3 regions of the Brevibacterium sp. GP-SGM9 genome follow, and region 2 is predicted to be linked to each of the others. Evidence: riboswitches for the same ligand, from Rfam matches in the RefSeq annotation. Region 2 holds a riboswitch; each other region holds the start of a gene.
What was found. A riboswitch is a leader RNA that binds a small molecule or an ion and turns the genes downstream of it on or off. The one in region 2 is predicted to bind thiamine pyrophosphate.
Positions count from the first base shown of each region.

Region 1: it holds a riboswitch for thiamine pyrophosphate, as region 2 does, so the genes downstream of both, thiM (hydroxyethylthiazole kinase) here and ACH82I_RS04225 (3-oxoacyl-ACP reductase) in region 2, are expected to answer to the same signal.
Region 3: it holds a riboswitch for thiamine pyrophosphate, as region 2 does, so the genes downstream of both, thiO (glycine oxidase ThiO) here and ACH82I_RS04225 (3-oxoacyl-ACP reductase) in region 2, are expected to answer to the same signal.

Region 1 covers NZ_CP178563.1:3,469,799-3,474,324, forward strand. The annotation lists gene ACH82I_RS15525 (substrate-binding domain-containing protein) at 1-898, shown strand, start outside; gene ACH82I_RS15530 (ATP-binding cassette domain-containing protein) at 970-1,794, shown strand; gene ACH82I_RS15535 (sugar ABC transporter permease) at 1,791-3,002, shown strand; TPP riboswitch at 3,129-3,247, shown strand; gene thiM (hydroxyethylthiazole kinase) at 3,235-4,200, shown strand; gene thiE (thiamine phosphate synthase) at 4,197-4,526, shown strand, end outside.
Region 2 covers NZ_CP178563.1:928,107-932,632, forward strand. The annotation lists gene ACH82I_RS04210 (hypothetical protein) at 1-283, opposite strand, end outside; gene ACH82I_RS04215 (LLM class flavin-dependent oxidoreductase) at 320-541, opposite strand; gene ACH82I_RS04220 (LLM class flavin-dependent oxidoreductase) at 538-1,218, opposite strand; partial or broken gene ACH82I_RS04225 (3-oxoacyl-ACP reductase) at 1,221-2,012, opposite strand; TPP riboswitch at 2,100-2,195, opposite strand; gene ACH82I_RS04230 (GntR family transcriptional regulator) at 2,314-3,006, shown strand; gene ACH82I_RS04235 (aspartate/glutamate racemase family protein) at 3,052-3,804, opposite strand; gene ACH82I_RS04240 (NCS1 family nucleobase:cation symporter-1) at 3,959-4,526, opposite strand, start outside.
Region 3 covers NZ_CP178563.1:794,787-799,312, reverse strand. The annotation lists gene moeB (molybdopterin-synthase adenylyltransferase MoeB) at 1-891, opposite strand, end outside; gene ACH82I_RS03595 (thiazole synthase) at 888-1,655, opposite strand; gene thiS (sulfur carrier protein ThiS) at 1,657-1,899, opposite strand; gene thiO (glycine oxidase ThiO) at 1,896-3,113, opposite strand; TPP riboswitch at 3,104-3,206, opposite strand; gene thiE (thiamine phosphate synthase) at 3,218-3,952, shown strand; gene ACH82I_RS03575 (ketopantoate reductase family protein) at 3,954-4,526, shown strand, end outside.

The DNA.
Region 1 (4,526 bases), 1.5 Mb from region 2:
CGACAAGCCGAACTTCGAGAAGTACGTCGCCGAGGCCAATCCCGATGCCAAGGTCAAGTACAGCAACGCCAACCAGGACGCGACCCAACAGCAGCAGCAGGTCGAGGCCGCGGTGACCGAAGGCGTCGACGCCATCGTCCTCGACCCGGTCGACGCCTCCGCTGTCGCCTCGTCCCTGTCGAAGGCCGAGGCCAAGAAGATCCCGGTCATCTCCTACGACCGCTTCTTCGAAGGTGCGGATTACTACACCTCCTTCGACAACAAGAAGATCGGCAACCTCCAGGGGCAGGCCGTCCTCGACGGGCTCAAGGCCGAAGGCGTCGACCCGAAGTCCGGGCCCGTGTGGATGGTCAACGGCGATCCGAAGGATCCGAACGCGGCGGACTTCAAGGCCGGTGCTGAGGAGACCCTCAAGGGCGCCGGCGTCGACATCGCCGGCAGTCACGACACCCTCGACTGGAACCCCGACGACGCTCGCCAGTGGGTCGAAGGACAGCTGCAGAGCTCCGACGAGGACCCGATCGCGATCTACGCGGCCAACGACGGAACAGCAGGCGGCGTCCTGGCGGCGACGAAGAAGGCCAAGGTCGACACCGTGGTCACCGGTCAGGACGCGGAGGTCGACGGTCTCCAGAACATCCTCAAGGGCGACCAGTTCGCCACGATCTACAAGTCGATCCCGCCGCAGGCCGAGTTCGCGGCCAAGGCCTCCGTGGCACTGGCCTCCGGTGAGGAGCCCGAGGCCGGCACGACCTACAAGGACACCCCGACGGACTTCGTCGAAGCCAAGGTCGTCACCAAGGACACGGTCAAGGACATCGTCGGCGACCAGATCAAGGCCGAGGACATCTGCTCCGGCGACGTGCAGAAGCTCTGCGAAGAAGCAGGCGTGAAGTAAGAGCACGCAGCGTGTGTGCCGGAGTCCGATCGGGCTCCGGCACACATATCGACATCGACAAGTAGGAACAGATGACACCTGAGACATCCGAAACGGCCTCCGCCTCACCACGGTCGCCGAGAGGCGGCAGCGAGCCCGTGCTCGAGCTGCGCGGAATCAACAAACGGTTCGGCGCCGTGCAGGCGCTGACCGACATCAACCTGAGCATCGGCCGCGGCGAGGTCGTCGGACTCGTCGGCGACAACGGCGCCGGCAAATCGACGCTGATCAAGGTCATCGCCGGAGTCCACGGTGCCGATGAGGGCGAACTCATCATCGACGGGACCCAGCAGAAGTTCTCCTCCCCGAAGGACGCGCAGAAGGCCGGAGTCGCCACCGTCTTCCAGGACCTCTCGCTGTGCGAGAACCTCGACGTCGTGGCCAATCTGTTCCTCGGGCATGAGAACACCCGGGGAGGAGTCCTCGACGAGGTGTCCATGGAAGCGAAGTCCTGGGAGCTCCTGCGGTCACTGTCGGCGAAGATCCCGAGTGTGCGGGTGCCGATCGCGGCTCTGTCCGGCGGTCAGCGGCAGACGGTCGCGATCGCCCGCTCCCTACTCGGCAATCCCTCCATCGTCATGCTCGACGAACCGACCGCGGCCCTGGGCGTGGCCCAGACCGCCGAGGTGCTCAACCTCATCGAACGGCTCAAGGAACGTGACCTCGGGGTGCTGCTGGTCAGCCACAATATGGCCGATGTCCAAGCCGTCTGCGATCGGATCCACGTCCTGCGTCTGGGCAAGGATGCCGGCGACTTCGACGGGGATGAGCGCACCGACGTGCTCGTCGCCGCGATCACCGGTGCCAGCGACAACGTCGTCACGCAGCGGGCGACCCGGAGGGGTGAGCGCCGATGACCCGCAACGCATTCATCACCGACGAGCGGATCTCCCATGAGGGGTTCTTCGCGACCTTCGTCCGCCGCGTCAAGGAGGGCCAGCTCGGTTCGCTGCCGGTCATCCTCGCCCTCGTCGTCATCGTCATCGTCTTCCAATCGGCGAACAGCAGCTTCCTGTCACCGGCCAATCTCGTCAATCTGTCCTCGACGGTCGCCTATATTGCGATCCTCGCACTCGGCATCAACCTCATCCTGCTCCTCGGTGAGATCGACCTCTCGCTCGCCCAACTCGGTGGTCTGGCGGCCTCGCTGCTCGGCGTGCTCGTGGTCAGGCAGGGCGTTCCGCCGATCTTGGCGCTGATCATCATGCTGCTGCTCGGCCTGGTCGTCGGCGCCATCCAAGGCTGGTTCTTCGCCGTCATCGGCATTCCGGCCTTCGTCGTCACCCTGGCCGGTCTGCTCGCCTTCACCGGGCTGACGCTGACCACCCTGGGAACGCAGAAGAACCTGTCGATGTCGGACACCTTCGCCTTCGACTTCGCGAACTTCTACTTCCCCGCAGTCTGGGCCTATGTCTTCGGTGCGGTGGCGATCATCGGCTTCGGCGCCGGGATCATCTACTCGAAGCTGCGACGGCACAGTGAGGGCCTCGAAGCCCCGAGCTGGACCTCGGTGACGGTGCGGATCGTCCTGCTGTTCGCGATCGTCTTCGGCTTCCTCGTCCTCATCAATCAGGACTTCGGTCTGGCGATGCCGTTCCTGCTCATGATCGTCATCGCCATCGTCATCGATCTGGTGCTGCGCAAGACCCGCTACGGTCGGTCGATCTATGCCGTGGGCGGCAAGGTCGAGGCCGCCAGGCGTGCCGGCATCCGGGTGACCTGGGTGCGGATCAGCGTGTTCATGGCGGCCGGAACTCTTGCCGCGCTCTTCGGCTTCATCAAGGCCGGGGTGACGACGAACGCCGGATCGACGCTCGTGCCGACCCAGGACCTGCTCAATGCGATCGCCTCGGCGGTCATCGGCGGCACCTCGCTCTTCGGCGGTCGCGGAACGGCGTGGGCGGCCGTGCTCGGTGCCTTGGTCGTCGGGTCGATCAACAACGGTCTCTATCTCATCGGCTTCAACTCCGATGCGCAGCAGATCATCACCGCACTCGTGCTGTTGGCCGCCGTGGTCATCGACGCGCTCAGCCGTCGCGGCCAACGCTACGTGGGCAGGGGGTAGCCGAACGAGCGCGCACCTGAGCGTCGAGGGCAGACTTTCTGAAGTCTGCCCTCGACGCTCAGCTCTGCTTTCGACGAGTTCACTGCGAGAGGAATCGCCACGCTGGGAGCGACTGATAGAGTCGAGGGCAATGACATGGGGTGCCTCATGAGGATCCGCAGCCGCGGATTTCGATGAGGCTGAGAGAACACCCATCGAACCTGATCTGGGCCATACTAGCGAAGGGATCGTCATGGTTGACTTCGACCTGCGTTCTGAATTCGGGAGCCTCGGCGACCTGCCGGGAAGTCTCCGTTCCGCACACGAGCGACTGCGTGCCGGCAACCCGCTCATCCAATGCATCACGAACACCGTGGTGCAGCAGTTCAGTGCCAATGTGCTCCTGGCGATCGGCGCCTCCCCGGCGATGCTCGACCACGACGCCGATGCCGCACAGTTCACCCGCGTCTCCAGCGGACTCCTCGTCAACTTCGGCACGGCCACGAACCAGCAGTTCCTCGCCGCCGACGCCGCCACCGAAGCGGCTCTCGACGACGGCACACCGTGGGTGCTCGATCCCGTGAGCATCGGGGCCGTGGACTTCCGCACCACTCGCATCCACCGGGCTGCGAAGTCGGGCCCCACCGCGATCCGCGGCAACGCCTCGGAGATCGCGGCTCTGGCCGGCGCCGGAGCGGGCGGCCGGGGAGTCGAATCCACCGACGAGGTGGATGCGGTGGTCCCGGCCGCCGCGGAACTCGCGCGCTCGACCGGAGCCGTGGTCGCGGTCTCCGGGCCCAGGGATGCGGTCGTCGCCCATATCGACGGTGTCGACCATGTCGCCCGGATCGCCGGCGGACACGACTTCATGCCGCTGGTCATCGGCACCGGGTGTTCGCTCGGGGCGGTCACCGCGGCCTACCTCGCCGGTGTCGAGAAGGCCGGTGCCGGCCAGGCCGATGCCGCAGCGAAGTTCACTGCCGTGATCGCCGCCCATGCCCATTTCAAGGTCGCCGGGCAGGCCGCGGCGGTCGGGGCGAACGGGCCCGGCAGCTACTCGGTGAACTTCCTCGACGCTCTCTATGCGACGACGGCTGAGCAGATCGCCGAGGCTGCTGTCGAGATCGGGACCGTGGCCCCAGATTCCGCCGGAACCGCAGCCGAGTCCGAGGCCGCAGACGCTGCCGGAACCGCAGCCGACCGAGGACCGCAGTCATGAGCGTGACCTCGAGCAAGTCCGCGGCCACCGACCGTCTGACGGGCATCGACACCCGTCTCTACCTCGTCACCGACTCCGCCCAGTGCCGCGAGGCCGGTCGCAGCGTCGCCGAGACCGTGCGCGCCGCCGTCGCCGGGGGAGTCGGCATCGTCCAGGTCCGTGATAAGGACATCGACGACACCGCGTTCGAGTCCCTGACCCGGGAGGTCATCGGTGCCGTCGCCGAGGCGGTGGCCGGGACCGACCGGCAGGTACCCGTCTTCCTCAACGACCGAGTGGCCGTGGCCGAGCGTCTCATCGCCGAGGGCGAGGACGTCCACATCCAC
Region 2 (4,526 bases):
GCGGCATGAGGTTGAAGCCGTCGGCCGCTCCCCGGTCGATCCACCGCAGAATCTCATCGGCGATGTGCTCCGGAGTGCCGATGAAGGTGGCGTGTCCCCCACCGGCGGCGAGGTAGCCGAGAAGTTCGCGCACCGTCGGCCGGGTGGTCTCGATGATCCGCAGCACCGTGGCGTAGCGTCCCTGCGGACCGGTGAACTCCTCGAGTGGGGGCAGTTCCGGGACGGGACCGTCGAGGTCCCAGTCGGAGGTGCCCTGCCCGGTGAAGTAGGCCAGCTGGCGCAACGAGTCCGCGACGGGCAGCAGGTCGTTGAGTTCGGCCTAGAGCTCCCTGGCCCCTGCCTCGCTCGGTGCCACATAGGTGACGAGCCCGGGCATGACCGTGACCGAGTCGGGGTCGCGTCCGGCGGTCGCGGCACGGGCGAGGACGTCCTGCCTGTATTCGAGTGCCTGTTCGAAGTCCCAGGCGACCGCGTAGACGCCGTCGGCGAACCGGGCCGCCAGGTCCCGGCCCGGCGCGGAGGCGCCGGCTTGGAAGATCACCGGTCGGCCCTGCGGGGTCGAGGGGATGTTGAGCGGGCCCGCCACAGAGAAGTGATCGCCTGAGTGGTCGATCGACTGCAGTCGATCGACTGCAGTCGAGATTCGTCGACATAGTCACCGTCGCGATCGGCGAGGATCGCCTCGGCCGGCCACGAGTCCCAGAGCCTGAGCATCACCGAGGTGAATTCCTCGGCCCGAGCGTAGCGCTGCGCATGCGCGGGCAGTCCGTCCATGCCGTGGTTGCGTGCCTCGGCGTCGGTCGTCGAGGTCACGATGTTGACCCCGGCCCGGCCACCGGAGATGTGGTCGAGGCCGGCGAGGATCCGCGCCGCGTGGAACGAATCCCAGAAGCTCGCCGAGATCGTGCTCACCAGTCCGATATGCGCCGTCGCTCGGGACAGTACGGTCAGGGTGGTCAGCGGTTCGAGAAGCCACCGCGGGCCGTTCGCCAGGCCCGGGACTCCGGCCGACTGTCCGTCGGCGAGGAAGAAGGCGTCGAACCGTCCGCGTTCGGCGATCCGAGCCAGTTCCTCCCAGTAGGTGATGTCGCCGAGGCGCTCGACCGTCGAATCCTCGGCCCGCCAGGCCGCCGAATGGTGTCCGCAGCCGTGGGCGAAAAGATTGAGATGGACCGGACGATGCGGCGTCGGGTCGTGGGGCGTCTGGTCGTGAGACATCCGTTCTTCACCAGTCCTCCGTCGACGACGAGATTCTGACCGGTGATCCCCCGCGACCAGGGTGAGGCGAAGATGAGTGCGGAGTCGGCGAATTCCTCCGGGGTGGTCACCCGCTGCAGCGGGGTACCGGCGGCGATTCCGTCGAAGACCTCTGCGGGTGTCGCGGCGCTGGCGTCCGTGGTGCGCAGCAGGCCGCCGCTGAGCATATTCACCCGCACCTGCCTGGGCCCGAGGTCGGCGGCGAAGGTTCTCGTCAGCGACAGCAGCGCCGCCTTCGCCGCAGTGTAGTCGTGGTAGGGCATGACCGGGTTCTGGAACAGGTTGGTGCCGATGTTGATGATCCGGCCCGATCCGGCCTGTGCGAATCCGGCCAATGCGGCCTGGGTGGTGTTCGTCGCCGCTCCGACGGCACCGTGGAACTGTGCCGTCAGCGCTTCGACGGTGATCTCCTCGGCGTGGGGTCGGGCATCGCCGTTGAAGGAGAAATCGATGAGTGCGTTGTTGACCACCGTGGTGATCGGAGCCGCGAAATGCGCAGCCGCCTCGGCGAACAGGGCGTCGACCTGTGACCGATCACGAACGTCGGCGCGGATCGCGACGGCCCGGTCGGGATGCTCGGCGGCGAGCCGGCGAGCGGAGTCTTCACTGGTGAGGTAGTTGATGACGACCTTGGCGCCCTCGCGGAGGAAAGCCCTGGTGAGGCTGAGTCCGAGCCCGCGGGCGCCCCCGGTGATGAGGACGATCTGCTCGTTGATCGGCGGGTTGCTCGTGGTCTGGTCGGTGGTCTCGCTCATGTGCGTTTCCTTATGCTCATGGCGAAGGAACGCCGTACGGGTCGACGGATGGACGATCACCGAGGGGTCACCTCGGTGACGGTGCGCAGTCGATCCTGCGGACAATCCCTTCGCCGGTACTAACCGGATCAGGTTCGACGGGTGTTCTCTCAGCCCTCGCTCGGGGCACCCCGTGTCACTGCCTGCGACCATAGCACGAGCCTGCACCACCGCGAACCGCAATCTCGCGGTCGAATCCTGCCTTCGAATCAGCCGCCTTCGATTCCCGTCCAAGCAGGACCGACAATGAGAGAATGACCAGGTGAAGAACAATGACACTCCACGCTCAGAGACAGTGCGGGTCACCGATGCCCTGCGCAATGAGATCATCGACGGAGTCAGGAATCCCGGAGACCGACTCGTCGAGAGGAACCTCGCGGCCGAACTCGGAGTCTCCCGCGTCCCGGTGCGCGAAGCGCTCAAACAGCTTGCCGCCGAGGGGCTGGTGACGAACAGACCCAACACCTGGTCGACTGTCCGCGACTTCTCCCCCAGCGACATCGCCGATCTCAACGAGGTGCGCACGGTCTTCGACACCCTGTCCTTCGAACTCGCCGCGCAGCGCCACACCCGCGACGGACTCGCGCGCTTGGAAGCGACGATGCAGAAGGGGCAGGAGCTGTCTCGGGCCGGGGATGCCGTCGGCGCTCATCGCTGTGCTGCCGAGTTCCATGCGATCGTCACTGAGCTCTCGGGCAATCAGCTCCTCGTCGAGATCGGCGAGCTGCTCGATTCCCGCATGCGCTGGCAGCTGAGTCAGCATGATGACCTCGATTTCGTCGCCACCGAGCACGCCGAACTCTACGAAGCCATCGCCCGCCGGGACCAGAGCAGGGCCCGCGAGCTGGCGATTCGGCACCTGGGCACCAGCCAGGAGCAGCACGACAAGCACAAGGAGCGTCTGGCCAATTCGCCTGGCGGCGACGATGCCGAGGAATCACCCGGTCCGAACTGAGTTCCGGGGCCGCGGCAAACTCAGAGCTCTTGCGCTGCGGGTACTTCAGTCCGCTTCGTGCGCGGAGACGGCTGCGTTCTCACCCAGAGGCCAGCCGCGCATCTGCTTCGGCCTGGCCGGCGCATAGGTGCGCACCTTCGAGGTCGACAGGCCGAGGCCGACAAGTGATTCGGCGAGTCTGACTGCGGCCGTGACTCCGTCGACGACCGGGACCTGGCACCGGTCGACGATCGAGTTCGCGAGCTCCGCCATTCCCCCGCAGCCGAGAACGATGACCTCTGCACGATCACGCTCGACCGCCTCGGCGGCCTGCTCCGTGATCGCGGCGACGGCACGTTCGGGCTCGTTCTCCAACTCGAGCACGGCCATCCCGGAGGCCCGCACCGAGGCGCAGTGGGTGTGCAGTCCGGCCAGGAGCAGCCGATCCTCGATCAGCGGCACGGTGCGATCGAGGGTGGTCACGACCGAGAAGCGACGGCCGAGGAACATCGCCAGGCCCGCTCCCGCCTCGGTGATGTCGATGACCGGAACGTCGAGGAGTTCCTGCAGGCCTTCCCTGCCGTGCTCGCCGTAGCCGGCTTGGATCACGGCATCGAAGTCGCCTTGGTGCTTGAGCACGGCGTCCATCACCCCGAGCGCGGCGAGATGGCTCTCGACGTTGCCCTCACAGGACTCGGCTCCGAACGTCGGGGTCACCCCGATGATCTCTGTGCCCGCCGAGGCGGCCGACCGGGCCGCTGCGGCGATGCCTTCGGTCATCGATTCGGTGGTGTTGACGTTGACGACGAGGATCTTCACTGAGGTCTCCTGGGGTGCGGGTCGATTGAGGTGCGGGTCGGTGTGCGGTCGGGGTACGGGGCGTTGTGTGGTCGGTGTGCGGGGCGGTGGTGTGCAGTCGGGGCGGCACGTCGCGCAGCGCAGCGCTGCATTGTCGGCGGGTGGTGCGCACGGCTCAGTGGGTCGTCGGCACCGCGATCTCTTCGCCGTCGACCTCACGGAAGGTGAAGTCGCGGCGGGCGATGAAGAAGTAGATGAGCGCCGCCAGGGCAGCCCCGCTGAACCAGGAGAACTCGGACAGGCCGGCGAAGGCCGGCACCAGGGCGAAGACCAGCGAGATCGCCGAGGCGGGAACGAAGGCCCCGATCGCCCGCCAGTTGACACCGTGGTGATAGAAGTACTCGCCGTCGTTCGCCTCGGTGTAGAGCTGCGGGACGTTGACCTTCGTCTTCCGGATCACCCAGTAGTCGACCATGATGATGCCGAACAGGGGTCCGAGCAGGGCACCGAGTCCGCCGAGGAAGTAGACGATGACGACAGGTGAGTCATAGAGGTTCCACGGCAGGATGACGAAGCCGATGACGGCCGAGATGATCGCCGCCGAACGGAAGTTGAGGTGCCGCGGGAACAGGTTCGTCAGTGCATAGGTGGGAGCGACGAAGTTCGCCATGAGGTTGACCGCGACGGTGAGTACGAGCAGGGCCAGGGACGCCAGTGCCAGCAGGATCGGATTGCCGATGGCC
Region 3 (4,526 bases), 130 kb from region 2:
CTCAGCCAGACCGATCTCCGTATTCGATGCCGCCTGCGCAGGACCTGCCCCGTCGTCGGCGGTGTGGTCCCTGGCAGCGCAGGCCACGGCCACCTCGGCGAGGTCGGTGACCGGGGGACGATCCGGATCGGGGGAGAAACGCAGCGTCGACGACTCACCGCTGAGCGCGTCGTAGCGCAGCAGCCGACCGATGTACGGTGCGCCGATGCCGCAGATGAGCTTGATCGCCTCGGTCGCCATCGCCGAACCGACGGTCCCGCACAGCACCCCGAAGACTCCGCCCTCGGCGCAGTTCGGCACCGAATCGGCCTCGGGGATGTCGGGGAACAGGTCGCGCAGCATCGGCCCATGGTCGGGGACGAAGGTGCTCACCTGACCGGAGAAGCGGAAGATCGTTCCCCACACCAAAGGCGTGCCCGTGAGCTCGGCGGCATCATTGGACAGATACCGGGTCGCGAAGTTGTCGGCCCCGTCGATGACGAGATCATGGGAGGCGAAGAGCTCGAGCGCATTGTCCGGGCTCAACCGGTTCCTGATCGCCCGCACCCGTGCGTTCGGGTCGAGCCGGAGGAGCGCATCCCGCGCCGAATCGACCTTCGCCCGGGAGACGTCGGCATCGCGATGGAGGATCTGTCGCTGCAGGTTCGAGGTTTCGACGACATCGTCATCGATGACCGTGAGCGCACCGACTCCCGCCGCTGCGAGGTACTGCAGCACGGGTGCGCCGAGTCCGCCCGCCCCGATGACGAGCACCGAGGCGGCCCGCAGCCGCCGCTGTCCCTCGAGACCGATGCCCGGCAGGCTCAGGTGGCGGGCATAACGAGCGAGTTCGTCCCGGGAGAGCTCTTCCCCGGGTTCCACCAACGGCCCGGGATTGATCGCCGTGCTCACAGCGACTCCACCATTCCGGCGAAGCTCGAGGACGCGAGCGCCAAGGGCCGTTTCGGGATCCGACCGGCACCGGCGGCGAGATGTCCGGCCTCGACGGCCAGAGCCATCGCTCGGGCCATGGAGTTCGCATCGTGGGCGCGGGTGACCGCTGAGGCCAGGAGCACCGCGGTGCACCCGAGCTCCATCGCCAGAGCGGCATCGGAGGCGGTGCCGACACCGGCATCGAGGATGATCGGCACCTGCGCCCTGGCAACGATGGTTTCGATGTTGTGCGGGTTGAGGATGCCCAGACCGCTGCCGATCGGGGCCCCGGCGGGCATGACCGCGGCCACCCCGGCGTCTTCGAGCCGTTTGGCCAGGGCCGGATCGTCGTTCGTATAGGCGAAGACGGTGAACCCGTCGAGGACGAGTTCCTCGGCGGCGCGGAAGAGTTCGATCGGGTCGGGCAGCAGCGTGTCCTCATCGGCGATGACCTCGAGCTTCACCCAGTTCGTCTCGAGTGCCTCCCGCGCCAGCTGGGCGGTCAGTATCGCGTCCCTGGCCGTATAGCAGCCGGCGGTATTCGGCAGGACGCGGATGCCCAGGTCCTGCAGGAGTGCGAACACCGAATCGCGGGACTCGGCATCGAAGCGCCGCATCGCCACGGTCGTCAGCTCGGTGCCCGAAGCCTGCAGCGCCTCGGCGAGGATGCTCAGGGAACCGGCTCCGCCCGTGCCCATCACGAGGCGGGAGTTCATAGCCGCTCCATCGATGGTCCAGCTCATCTCAGCCTCCCTGCACAGCGGTGACGACGTCGACGGTGTGGCCTTCGTCCAGAGCGAACTCGGCCCATCGGCCGCGCCGGAGGACCTCTCCGTCGACGGCCACGGCGATGCCCAGACGTGTGCCGTCGCTCGGGGTGCCGTCGGGGCGAAGATCCCTGCCGACGATGCCGGCGACGAGCTCGAGCGCCGAGGTGGGGCCGGCGAGTTCGTGTTCCTCGCCGTTGAGTGTGATGGTCGTTGTCATGAGCGGCTCCTTGCCGTGGTCGCGTGCGGGGCAGTGAAGTTGAGGTCGGTGTCCGGGGGACGGATGTGGGCCGGAGTGGTGAACCGCTCCGGAGACACCGCATCGAGAGCCCCGGCCGGCAGCCACTCACAGTCCTCGTCGCAGGTGACTCCGCTGTCGGAGGCGAGTTCGGTGGCGAGTTCGGCGGTGAGTCTGCCGCCGAAGGGGGCGAGCAGGATGCCGTGGCGGAAATAGCCGGTCGAGATCACGCACCCCGGGTCGATGCGGCCGATGATCGGCACATCGTCGGGCGAACCGGGTCGGGCTCGGGTGGTGATGTCGGTGATCTCGGCGTCGAGGATGCCGGGGACGAGTCGTTCGCCGTCCTGGAGCAGCCGGTGGACTCCGCCGGCGTTGAGCCCGCCGCGTCCGTCCTCCCGGGAGGTGGCTCCGAGCACAAGCTCCCCGTCGGGTCGCGGCACAACATAGATGGGACGAGCATTGACCAGACCGCGGACGGTGCGGGTGAGCAGAGGCGGCGAACTCTCCGGTAAGCGCAGACGGATAACCTCGCCCCACACCTCACGCAGCGGCAGGCTCGGGGCCCCGATGATCTCATTGCAGCCAGCCCCGGCGGCGATGACGACCTGGTCGGCTTCGAGCCTGCCTCCGTCACCGAGGTCGACTCCGCAGGTGCGCTGCCCCGACCGGACCAGACCGGTCACTCGCTGGGTGACGAGATGATCGGAGACGGCCGAGAGAAGTGCCGCAGACAGCCGGCGAGGATCGATCGCATGGTCGCCGGGGATCCTCACCGCCCCGCACACGCCCGGCCCCAGCGAGGGTTCGAGCTCGCGGGCCGTCGACCCGCTGAGCAGCGTGGTCTCGAAGCCGTTCGCCTGCTGTAAGGCGGTGAGTTCGCGCAGCGAAGCGAGATCCGCCCGGTCTCCGGCGCAGACGAGGGTCTCGGCGTACGAATGCCCCAGATCGTGACCGGTCGCGCTCGCCACCGCTGCGGCGAACTCCGGGTAGAGCTCGGCGGAGGCGCGCATGAGCGGATACAGGGGAGACTGACCCCAGGCCACCTCGGCGGCGGGGGCGAGCATCCCAGCGGCGGCATGCGTGGCACCCGAGATGGGGGCAGGATCGACGATGGTGACGGCGGCACCGGAACGGCGCAGGAACCAGGCCGTCGACAGGCCGATGATCCCGGCCCCGACCACAATGGCGTGCATGGGCTTCTCCCTCCGGCGGCATGATCCGCATCAGGTCTGACGGTCGGCACGAAGCCCTCTCAGCCTCTTTATGAGGCTCCCGCGAACTCCTCTACTCTAGGATCATGGCCGCCGATAAGACAATGCGCACCGCAGTCCGAGACGCTCCGAGTCCGTCCGAGACCAGGACCAGAGGCTTCCGCGAAGACCGGCTCGAGGAGGCGAGGCTCTACGTCTGCACCGATGCCCGCAGTCAACGAGGCGACTTGGCCGAATTCCTCGACGCCGCCTATGCCGGAGGAGCCGATATCATCCAGCTCCGAGACAAGGGCCTCGAAGCCCGCGCGGAGATCGACGCGCTCATGGTGCTCAGAGAAGCAGCACACCGGCACGGAAAGCTGTTCTCCGTCAACGACCGTGCAGACGTCGCACTCCTCGTTGGCGCCGACGTCTTCCACGTCGGACAGGGAGATCTCACAAGTACGCAGGCACGGGACGTGCTGGGACCCGATGTGATCCTGGGGCGATCGACTCATTCCCTCGAGCAGGCGAAGGCCGCCGAGGCGGACCCCGACGTGGACTACCTGTGTCTGGGTCCCGTGTGGGAGACCCCCACCAAACCCGGCCGCGCAGCCATCGGGCTCGAGCCGCTGCGTGGCCTCGGTTCGGCGGTGAGCAAGCCCTGGTTCGCGATCGGCGGGATCTCTTACGGTGAGCGCCTCGCCGAGGTGACTGCGGCAGGAGCCGGTCGCATCGTCGTCGTCCGTGCGGTCACGGAGGCAGATGATCCCCGGGCGGCCGCAGGCGCGCTCAGGACCGCAGTGACGACGAATTCTGATGACAGCAGCGAGGTTCGCTGAGATGGGAGCACAGGACATGAAGATCCTCATCGCCGGCGCCGGAGCCACCGGCGGCGCGTTCGGAACCCGGCTGCTCGAAGCCGGACGTGACGTCACCTTCCTCGTCCGTCCGGCACGGGCGGAGAAGCTGCGCGCGAACGGCCTGCGCTTCATCGCCCCGGGGGAGGATCAGACGAACGACGTTGCCGTGCTCATTGCCTCCGAACTCGCCGAGGCGGCCGGGCCCGAACATGGCGACACCGCATTCGACCTGGTGATCGTCGCCGTCAAGGCCAACGGTCTCGAATCGATCATCGACGACATCCGCCCGGCGGTGGGCCCCGGAACGCAGATCATTCCCTTCCTCAACGGCATGGCACAGATCGACCGGCTGACGCAGGAGTTCCCCGGGCAGGTCCTCGGCGGACTCGTCAAGATCGTCGGCACCATCAAAGACGATGCGATCGTCCAGATGACGGATCTGGCGGTGATGACCATCGGCGATCTCGACGGAGCCGAGGTTCCGGCCGACATCAGTAAGACACTCGACGTCCCCGGCTTCAAGCTGCAGATCATCGGCACCATCGTCGACGGA